3 regions of the Pseudoalteromonas agarivorans genome follow, and region 3 is predicted to be linked to each of the others. Evidence: predicted binding sites of a transcription regulator. Region 3 holds the regulator's gene; each other region holds the start of a gene.
What was found. The regulator sigma-54, encoded in region 3, starts transcription at its own class of promoters, with help from an activator protein. The targets are predictions, from matches to a motif close to GTTGGCACGNNNNTNGNNT.
Positions count from the first base shown of each region.

Region 1: dps (DNA starvation/stationary phase protection protein Dps) is a predicted target of sigma-54. The motif match lies at 1,645-1,663, and genes of this name have one in related genera.
Region 2: NQT65_RS05890 (EF-hand domain-containing protein) is a predicted target of sigma-54. The motif match lies at 1,696-1,714, and genes of this name have one in related genera.

Region 1 covers NZ_JANIGJ010000005.1:15,629-18,913, reverse strand. Annotated here, with positions in the region: gene NQT65_RS10285 (DUF2189 domain-containing protein) at 1-246, shown strand, start outside; gene NQT65_RS10280 (nucleoside-binding protein) at 335-1,114, opposite strand; gene dps (DNA starvation/stationary phase protection protein Dps) at 1,727-2,242, shown strand; gene NQT65_RS10270 (alkaline phosphatase PhoX) at 2,493-3,285, opposite strand, start outside.
Region 2 covers NZ_JANIGJ010000002.1:332,799-336,083, reverse strand. Annotated here, with positions in the region: gene NQT65_RS05900 (response regulator) at 1-645, shown strand, start outside; gene NQT65_RS05895 (PA4780 family RIO1-like protein kinase) at 664-1,518, opposite strand; gene NQT65_RS05890 (EF-hand domain-containing protein) at 1,773-2,048, shown strand; gene NQT65_RS05885 (hypothetical protein) at 2,060-2,512, shown strand; gene NQT65_RS05880 (MFS transporter) at 2,641-3,285, opposite strand, start outside.
Region 3 covers NZ_JANIGJ010000007.1:211,791-215,075, reverse strand. Annotated here, with positions in the region: gene lptB (LPS export ABC transporter ATP-binding protein) at 1-424, shown strand, start outside; gene NQT65_RS14055 (RNA polymerase factor sigma-54) at 494-1,993, shown strand; gene hpf (ribosome hibernation promoting factor) at 2,021-2,308, shown strand; gene NQT65_RS14045 (PTS sugar transporter subunit IIA) at 2,313-2,765, shown strand; gene rapZ (RNase adapter RapZ) at 2,785-3,285, shown strand, end outside.

The DNA of each region.
Region 1 (3,285 bases), on a different contig from region 3:
TTTGCTCCACAAATAATGATGGAGCGCCGAGTAGATATTATGACCGCTGTAATAAGCTCTATGAACGCTGTAAAAACTAACTTTGCCGCTATGGTGGTATGGTCAATTTGTATATTTGTATTGGTAGCTGTTGGTTTTGCTACCGGCGCCACGGGCTTTATTGTAATTATGCCTTTGCTTAGTTACGCCAGTTGGCATGCTTATATTGCAGTTATTAAAACCAAAAAACCTCGTGGTTACGAGTAACAACCAACCACTTAAAGTTCCAACCACACTGACTAAAAATAGCGCCAAAAGGCGCTATTTTTTATTAACCTAGCAAAGCAAGCTGTGCTTAAAATACCCAAATAGCATGTAAAAAGGGCTGGTTTTCTATTTTATTAGTCCCTAACTTGTTGTACCAATAGCGCCACTCCACCCCTACCATTAACTGTTGCGGGTTTAAATTAAAGTTTTGCCCTACATCCCAATGCACAGCGGGTTGAGCAAGCAACCACTCTTTAACTTTATTGCCTAGTTCGTCATCACGCCCAGAAATATATTCTACGTGGCCGGTAAAATAAAATGCTTGGCTAGCTAGTGTAAAAGGTGCACCCCATGCAAGGTCTATAAAAATACTGTTGTCTTGCTTGGCTAGCTGATCTTTTTGCACGCCGCCGTTGGCATCAATGTAACCTGCAAAAGTAGTTGTTAAAAAATCAAAGCCTGGGGCATCCCAACTGAGCTTGATGCCTGGGGTGTATTTCATTAACCCCTCTTCACCGGCGTTTATACCAAACACTAAACCTGTGTCTTTTATTGCACCGTAACGCACTGAGGTATCAAAGGCTTTTGATAAGCTAAGCGTTGTGTACCACTCGCCATATATACCCGTATCTTGAAAACCATCACTAAGGCTGTCGTTTAAAAAGTCGATAAAAAAGTAGTTATCACCTAAGTCATGCTCTGAGGCATGCTCTATGGTGTAGGTGCGTGTAAATGACGACTCCCCGGTAAAGGGATTTAAGGCATCGCCAAAATTTGTGTGAAGCTGTGTGACGCTCCAATTTTCTGCTAGTGCTGAGTGAGACAAAAGCAGTATAGATGTTGTAAACAGTGTTTTTAAAAAATTCATGATTTATTTACATAACCCCAATTAAAATGCGGCGGGAGTATATCAGTGAGCATTCACCAACTAAAGAGATTAAATAAGCACAAAGGCTGATTTTTAAAATCTAAGCAGTAAAGCCCAGTAGCGCGGCTTTAAAAGAGCAGCGTTAGCCCTTTATAAAACACCTGAATTAATCATTACGCAGGTAATAAATAAGCACCTTTATATTTTGTATACCCTTGCATAGCTTATTTACTGGGTTTTATTTAGAGGTTGTAGCGCGTGCAATATTAAGATGGGCTTTTAAAGGCAATTTAATAACGGCATGAATTGTAAGGCTAGGTACTTTAGGTAGCTGTATTACACAGACTATGCCTTATTGAGCATAAACAAATTTCAACTCAATCGATAAACAGCCACAGCTTTTTTACTACTGTGCACAATTTACAAAAATAAGTGCATAAAATTCATATTCTACGTCTCTCCCTTTTTAACCCTACGTACCCAATTAAAAATAAAGCATTAAATATCAATAATTTAAATAAATAAACTTGGTAGGCATAGGCTTTGCTTCATGTATTGCAAGTTAAATGGTAGCAATGGCTACATACAACAAATTACACAACGGGAGACATTATGAGTAACTCAAAACACCCAATTGAATTTACAGCCCCAGGTATGGATAACGAATCAGCAAAAAAAACAATTGAAACACTCGATAACCGACTCGTAGCACTTTTAGACTTACAACTTACTTTAAAGCATATTCACTGGAATGTAGTAGGCCCAAGCTTTATTGGTGTGCATGAAATGTTAGACCCACAAGTGGATGCTATTCGCGAAATGACCGACACCATCGCAGAGCGTATTGCTACATTAGGCGGTACGCCACAAGGTACACCTAAGTCTATTGTAGATCGCCGCACATGGGAAGAATACTCATTAGGTAAAGCCTTTGTAGTAGAGCATTTAGGTGCATTAGACAAAGTATACAGCGGCGTTAACGCCGACCACCGCAAAGCCATTGGCACGCTGTCTGAATTAGACCCAGTATCAGAGGATATGATCACCAGCCAGCTAGGTGACTTAGAGCAGTTTCAATGGTTTGTACGTGCACACATTGAATCGTCTGCAGGTAAACTAAATCATTAATTTATTACCCACTTTGCCATACAAGGAATGTTAATAAGAGTTAAAGGACTAATAAAAATACAAGGACACGTTACAAAAGTAGGTACAGGATGAAGTGCAAACTACAAGGACTCGTTGCTTATTACATAAAGGATGTAGTAAATGCACCAAGGATGATTAAAGCTTGCTAACGGATTTGGTAAACCTACAAGGATTGTTAAAATACAAACGCTTAGTATACCTATACTAAGCGTTTGTATTTTTTACCACTTTAAAGCTTAAAACTATCCCAAGGACCAGTAATAGCCAACGTTTTAGTTGGCATGTATACGTTTACAAACAAGGTTTGCCCGTCAGGTGAAAAACACGCCCCAGCAAGCTCTGTTTGCGCATGCAATTTAGCAAAGTTATACACCTCTCCTTTAGGTGTCACCCCGCGTAAATGGTTATTCACCGTGTCTGTGTATTGATCCTCACATACAATTAAATGCCCGTTAGGTGCTACCGTTAAATTATCACCAAAGTTGTATAACGACTCGTTTGTACTTTCTACAAATAGTTGTATTTTACCAGGCTCATTTTGCTCTAACTCAGTGCCTTCGTTTTTTGAAGGTGTGTACTTCATTACCTGACCTAACTGCTTTTTGCCCCCATTAGTACAGCAAAAATAAAGCTCATTTTTACCCCAATGTATTCCCTCTCCTCGTGCGAATAAGGCTGCACCTTTTTTATAACCTTGCTTACGTAGGTCATCATTTGGGCTTTTAGGATCTGTGAGCGTTATCCATTCAACTAAAAGGTCGCTGTGTAATGGCATGGCCGGTGAATCCCAATTTCGGCTATCAAACTGAGGCTGGTTTTTAATTACCATAGCTTGCAATATGCCGCCTTTATTTAACTTATCGCGATGATGAGGAATAAACCGATAAAACAAACTATCGCCTCTATCTTCAGTTAAATAAACAATACCGGTTTGTGGGTCTATTGCGGCGGCTTCATGATTAAACCGGCCCATATCATATAATGGCTCAGGCTTAATTAAGCCTTTGGCGCTGGCTGGTACC
Region 2 (3,285 bases), on a different contig from region 3:
GAAATAAAACTTGCCAATTTAATGAGCGACTTTTTAACAAGTCATCATTATCAAACGCACCTTATTCATCATGGTGATGAAGTACTTAGCTGGCTTGAAAGTAATAAGCCAAGTGTTATTTTATTAGATATTATGTTGCCAGGGCAAAGCGGTATAGAGCTGTGCAAAGCGATAAGAAAGTTCTCTAATGTGCCCATTATTATGGTTTCGGCAAAGGTGGAGGAGATTGACCGGTTACTCGGACTTGAACTGGGCGCCGATGACTACATTTGCAAACCGTTTAGTTATGCTGAGCTGGTGGCGCGAGTAAAAGCAATTTTAAGGCGTGTTAATACCACAAAAGAGCCGGTAAATAATGCCATGACACTGGATGAAAGTACTTACAGTGTAAATTATAAAAATAGCAGTATAGAACTAACTAATTTTGAATTTCAGCTATTTAAGCCCTTGTATTCAAACCCTAACAGAATCTATTCACGCGATAGCTTAATGGACACCATGTACGCAGACCAACGTATAGTTAGCCACCGTACTATAGACAGCCACATAAAAAAGTTACGTAAAAAGCTTGATGAAGTAACGCAAACCGACAGCGTTATTCAGTCGGTTTACGGTGTGGGCTATCGGTTTGTTCACCCTCAATAGCTAAACGTGAGCGCAGTTTTACTCATCGTCAGCGTTTTTAATACGCTCTAAACGGTCGAACTCTTCGTATTCGGCCGCTTGTATTTCATCGAGTACCGCATCTACATCTGCAGATTCATTACTGTCTTCAAATTCTCCGCTGAGCACAGTGTTTGGCGTTAAGCTGGCCTCTTCAAACAGTGCCCACATTTCTTTAGCGTAATGAGTGTTTAATAGGCTAGGTGCAAACTGCGCATAATAACGGCGTATGTTGTTTACATCGCGCGTAAACATTGCTTGCGCACTGTTATTGGCTGCGGCGTTTACAGCTTGTGGAAGGTCAATAATTACAGGCCCTTTACTATCAACAAGTACGTTAAATTCTGATAAGTCACCGTGGATAATACCAGCGCACAGCATTAATTTAATATAATGAACCATCATACTGTACTGCTCAATAGCGTCTTGATGTGTAAGGGTCACATGCCCTAACTGTGGAGCAACATCACCGTCTTCATCGCACACAAGCTCCATTAACAACACGCCATCAATACAGTAATAAGTATCAGGAACTCTGACGCCAGCGCGTGATAAACGTGAAAGCGCGTCTACTTCTGCATTTTGCCAAATTTCTTCTTCTAGTTGCCGCCCATAACTGGAGCGTTTACCCATGGCGCGGGCTTGGCGTCCGCCTCTTACTTTTCGGCCTTCTTGATACTGAGCTGCCTTTTTAAAGCTGCGTTTAACGGCATCTTTGTAGACTTTAGCACAGCGAATTTCGCCACCGCTGCGCACCACAAATACATCCGCTTCTTTACCGCTCATTAAGCGACTTATCACTTCATCAATTAGGCCATCATCAACGAGTGGCTGGAGGCGTTTAGGTATTTTCACTGCGATACAACTAGAAAAATTGGAAGATTAAACATGTATGTTAATAAGTCCTTAGTATGTTAGCTCTCAAAACAGGTGTTGAAAGTGGTTTTAAGTAATTAGTTATCACAATAACCGAAATACCGAATAAGGTAAAAATAACATGATAAAAATCGGATTTATTTTTATTTCCTTATTGTTTGCACAATGTTTGCGTTTTTTAAGCGTACTTTATATTCATACCCTTTATTAATATTTAACCCAAGGTGACCACGATGAAGCATTTTTCTACTTTTGCCGTTGCTGCATTATTATCAATGGCTTTTTCAGCCAATGTTGCAGCCAGAGGCGGTGATAACCCACCACCTAAACCTGACTTTTCAAGCATAGATGCAGATGGTGACGGTGTGATTAGCATTGCAGAATTTAGCGAAAGTGCGCCACCGCAAGGCGATGCGCAAACTATTTTTGACGAAATAGATGCCGATGGGAATGGCGAAATTAGCGAACAAGAATTAAGTGAACACAAGCCACCACGCCGCTCACGTTAAGGGAGAAAAATATGATCAACAGTATTGGTAGTTCAGCGAGTTTTATGACTCAACAATCTAGCCAAGTAAGCGCTTTAACTTCAGAGCAAACTGAGTTTGTTAAAGAAACACTTGCAGAATTTGATGCACAAAACCTAAGTACGGAAGATGCGCAAAGTATTCAAGCCGCATTTGAAGAGCAGGGGATCTCGCCTACAAAAGAGTTGGCTGATTTAATGAGCGAACTTGATTTTGACGCTAAAAGTATTGGCGATGCAGGACGCCCTGAAGGGCAGCGCCCGCCACCGCCGCCGCAAAACTCGCTAGAATCTGTTGATACTGACGAAGTGGTTAGCTACTTAGATGAGTTATTAACTGAGTATTCAAGCCAGCTATCTAATGAAGATAAAGAATCAATTCTTTCATCGGTACAAGAAAAATTTGGTTTAAGTGAAGGTGATTCACTGCTAAATGTAACTGCTTAGGTGTTATAACTTGAGGTAAAGCTGACTATTTATCCTTAGGTCTTAAGTCCAAAGCCCGGCAATTATTTTGTTGGGCTTTTTTATTATACTAATTCGCTTAATTGATTACGTATTATTGCGCATTGGTATTACTCTGCTTGAGGCAAAAAAATCGCGCTAATAGCACCTAACAAACCGAGCAGGCTATACAATAAAATAAGCTGTGCGGTTGATAAAAATGCTTCTAAAAGCCCTATACTGCCTAACATTAAAAGCAAAATGCCAATTACAGTATTACTAACCGACACGTAATCAGTGCGTTTATTGCCTTGTGCCATATCCACTAAATAGGTTTTACGCCCGAGCCGTACGCCTTGATGAGCAATGCAAAGCAAAAAATAAAAACCAGGTATTACCCAAGCATATTCAAACAGCTGGCTATACCATGTGGCTATTACAAACACGCTCACGCCGTTTATGGTGACAAGTAACGCACTGATCACAAGCACCTTTTGGCTAGAAAAATCGCTGAGTCTTCCCCATATTGGCCCAGAAATTAAACTTGCTAAGCCAGACACGGCTAAAAATACTGCCAATAATGAAAATTCAAACTGCTGAGAGCTTGCTAAAATAATATAAAAAGGCGCGCTTAGGGCTGAGCAAAGTAAAAAGGCGCGGGTAATTACAAAGTGTGCAAATTGTTTATCTTGATAAAGCAGCTTTAATTTACTTAGCGCATTTAAAAAGCCATTTTTACCGCCTTGTGTCGCCCCTTTGTATTCGTTTATGCGGCT
Region 3 (3,285 bases):
GATTTTAGAAACGCGTAAAGAGCTCAATAAAGCCGCGCGAGAAGAAACGCTTAACAACTTACTTGATGAATTTAGTATTCAGCATATTCGCGATAGCCAAGGTATGGCGCTTTCTGGTGGTGAACGCCGCCGTGTAGAAATTGCCAGAGCACTGGCAGCGAACCCTAAATTTATTTTATTGGATGAGCCTTTTGCTGGTGTTGATCCGATTTCAGTGTTAGATATAAAGAAAATAATAGAACATCTTAAAAACCGTGGCATTGGCGTATTAATTACCGATCACAATGTAAGAGAAACCCTTGATGTTTGTGAAAAAGCCTACATTGTTTCTCATGGGGAGCTAATTGCATCTGGCACCCCAGAACACGTATTAAATGACAAAACTGTACGCGATGTTTATTTAGGCGAGCAATTTAGGCTGTAACATTTAAGCCACACCTACAAGCATCTGCTAATATTAATTATAACAACATAAAAGGATTGTTAGAGATACATGAGGCAATCATTACAGCTGCGCATGGGCCAGCAACTTACAATGACTCCACAATTGCAACAAGCGATTCGCTTGCTGCAGCTCAGTACATTGGATCTCCAGCAAGAAATACAAGAAGCACTTGATAGCAACCCGCTATTAGAAGTAGAAGAGCAAGATTACACGGAAGAGTCGGCTGGAAAAAATGAACAAAAAGCAGATACGGATGATGTAACCGTAAGCGCATCGGCTGACGATACAACCAGCGAGTACGAGCAAGACAGTGGCGAAGCTTTAAATAAAGACACCATTAGCGATGATATGGCAATGGATGTAACTTGGGATGAGTACATGAGCGCAGCCCCTGCTGCATCCTCAGGCCCAATGCCAGAAGATGAGTCTATTTATCAAGGTGCCTCTACTGAAACGCTACATGAGTATTTAATGTGGCAGCTTCAGCTTACTCCTTTTAGCCCAACTGACGAAGCCATTGCTATTGCCATTGTAGAAGCTGTAGATGACTCGGGTATTTTAACGCTAAGTTGCGAAGAAATTTTAGAAAGCTTTAACCAAGAAAACGATGACGAAGTTGAAGTTGAACTTGACGAAATAGAAGCCGTTTTAAAGCGTATTCAGTTATTTGACCCTGTAGGTATAGCCGCGCGCAGTTTACAAGAGTGCTTGTGTATTCAGCTAAACCAGTTTGATAAAGACACCCCTTTTATAGAACAAACTAAAATGATCTTAACCGATCACATTGATCTATTAGCGGCACGCGACTATCGTACATTAATGAAAAAGACTAAGCTTAAAGAAGACGAGCTTAAAGAGGTCATGACCCTAATACATACCCTCAACCCAAAACCTGCAGATACAATAGTAAGGGAAGAGTCTGAGTATGTAATACCGGATGTGTCGGTTAAAAAAATAAAAGGCCGCTGGGTGGTAGAGCTAAATCCAGATAGCATGCCAAAAATACGCGTAAATAGTCAGTACGCGGCTATGTCTCGTACCGTAAAATCAAGTGGTGATAGCCAGTTTATTCGCTCTCACTTACAAGAAGCTAAATGGTTTATAAAAAGCCTTGAAAGCAGAAACGACACGCTACTTAAGGTAACTAACTGTATTGTAAAACAGCAACAGGCATTTTTTGAACATGGCCCAGAAGCCATGAAGCCAATGGTTTTAAACGATGTTGCTGAAATGGTAGAAATGCATGAATCGACAATTTCGCGTGTTACTACGCAAAAATATATGCATACGCCACGTGGTATTTTTGAGCTTAAGTATTTTTTCTCAAGCCACGTAAGCACTGAAAACGGCGGAGAGTGTTCATCAACCGCAATACGTGCCCTAATTAAAAAGCTAATTGCCGCGGAAAACTCAGCTAAACCATTGAGTGATAGTAAAATTGCGGATATATTGGCAGAGCAAGGAATTAAAGTAGCTAGACGCACAATAGCAAAATACCGTGAATCGCTAGCTATTCCACCGTCAAATCAGAGAAAGAGTTTGATATAAGACGTAAAAAACAAAGAGGAAATGCTTATGCAACTAAACCTAACTGGTCGTCACGTAGAAGTAACTGATTCACTTAGAGACTATGTAAATAATAAATTTGCAAAGCTAGAAAGGCACTCAGATCATATTAGCAATGTGCATGTCATTCTCGATGTAGAAAAACTCAACCAAAAAGCAGAAGCGACTATTCATGTAAGTGGCGCAGATTTATTTGCCTCAACAGAGCACCAAGATATGTATGCCGCTATAGACTCGTTGATTGACAAGCTCGATCGTCAAGTCATAAAACATAAAGAGAAGCTTGCTAGACACTAATATTATGAAATTAAGTACATTAGTATGCCAGGACTGCAGCAAAGCTGCGGTCCTTTTTAGTAGTAAAAAAAGAATTTTAGAGTTTATCAGTGAGCTTGCTCATGAAAAGCTCCCCTACTTACCACAACAAGATATTCTTAATGCGCTGGCAAGCAGAGAAAAGCTAGGCAGTACTGGTATTGGCCGGGGGATCGCCATTCCTCATGGCAGAATGGGTGGCGTAGAAGAGCCGCTGGCTTTAGTACTTGTTAGCGACACGCCTGTTAACTTTGACGCTATTGATAACTGCCCTGTTGATATTTTTGTTGCACTCATCGTACCAGATGGCGATAACCAACAGCACCTAAAGACTCTGGCAACCATAGCTGATAAACTGAGCAACAAAGAATTTTGTAAACAGCTGCGTAGTGCTAAAACCGATGCAGAGCTGTATCAAGTAATTGTTGATCAATCGTAGTAAATACTAAGGGCTATAAATGGAGTTAATTATCATAAGCGGCCGTTCTGGTTCAGGTAAGTCGGTTGCTTTACGCGTGGTTGAAGATTTAGGCTATTATTGCGTAGATAATATTCCGGTCAACCTACTGCCCTCTTTAGTGCGAAGTGTTTCAGATAACTATGACAAAATAGCCGTTAGTATAGATGTTCGTAATATCCCCAAAGAACAAGACGAATTTAACGATATTCTCGAGTACCTTCCTGACTTTGCTAAACCCACACTGTTTTATTTAGATAGTGATGATCAAACACTGATCAAACGTTTTTCAGAAACACGCAGATTACACCCTTTATCCATCGATTCACTGCCGCTTGATTTAGCAATAAAAAAAGAAAAAGAACTGCTTGATGTACTCGTAACGCGCGCTGACTTTATGCTTGATACCACCGATTTAAGTGTGCACCAATTAGCAGAGTCAATTCGCGAAAAAATACTGGGTAAAAAAGATAAGCAACTTATTGTAACGTTTGAATCGTTT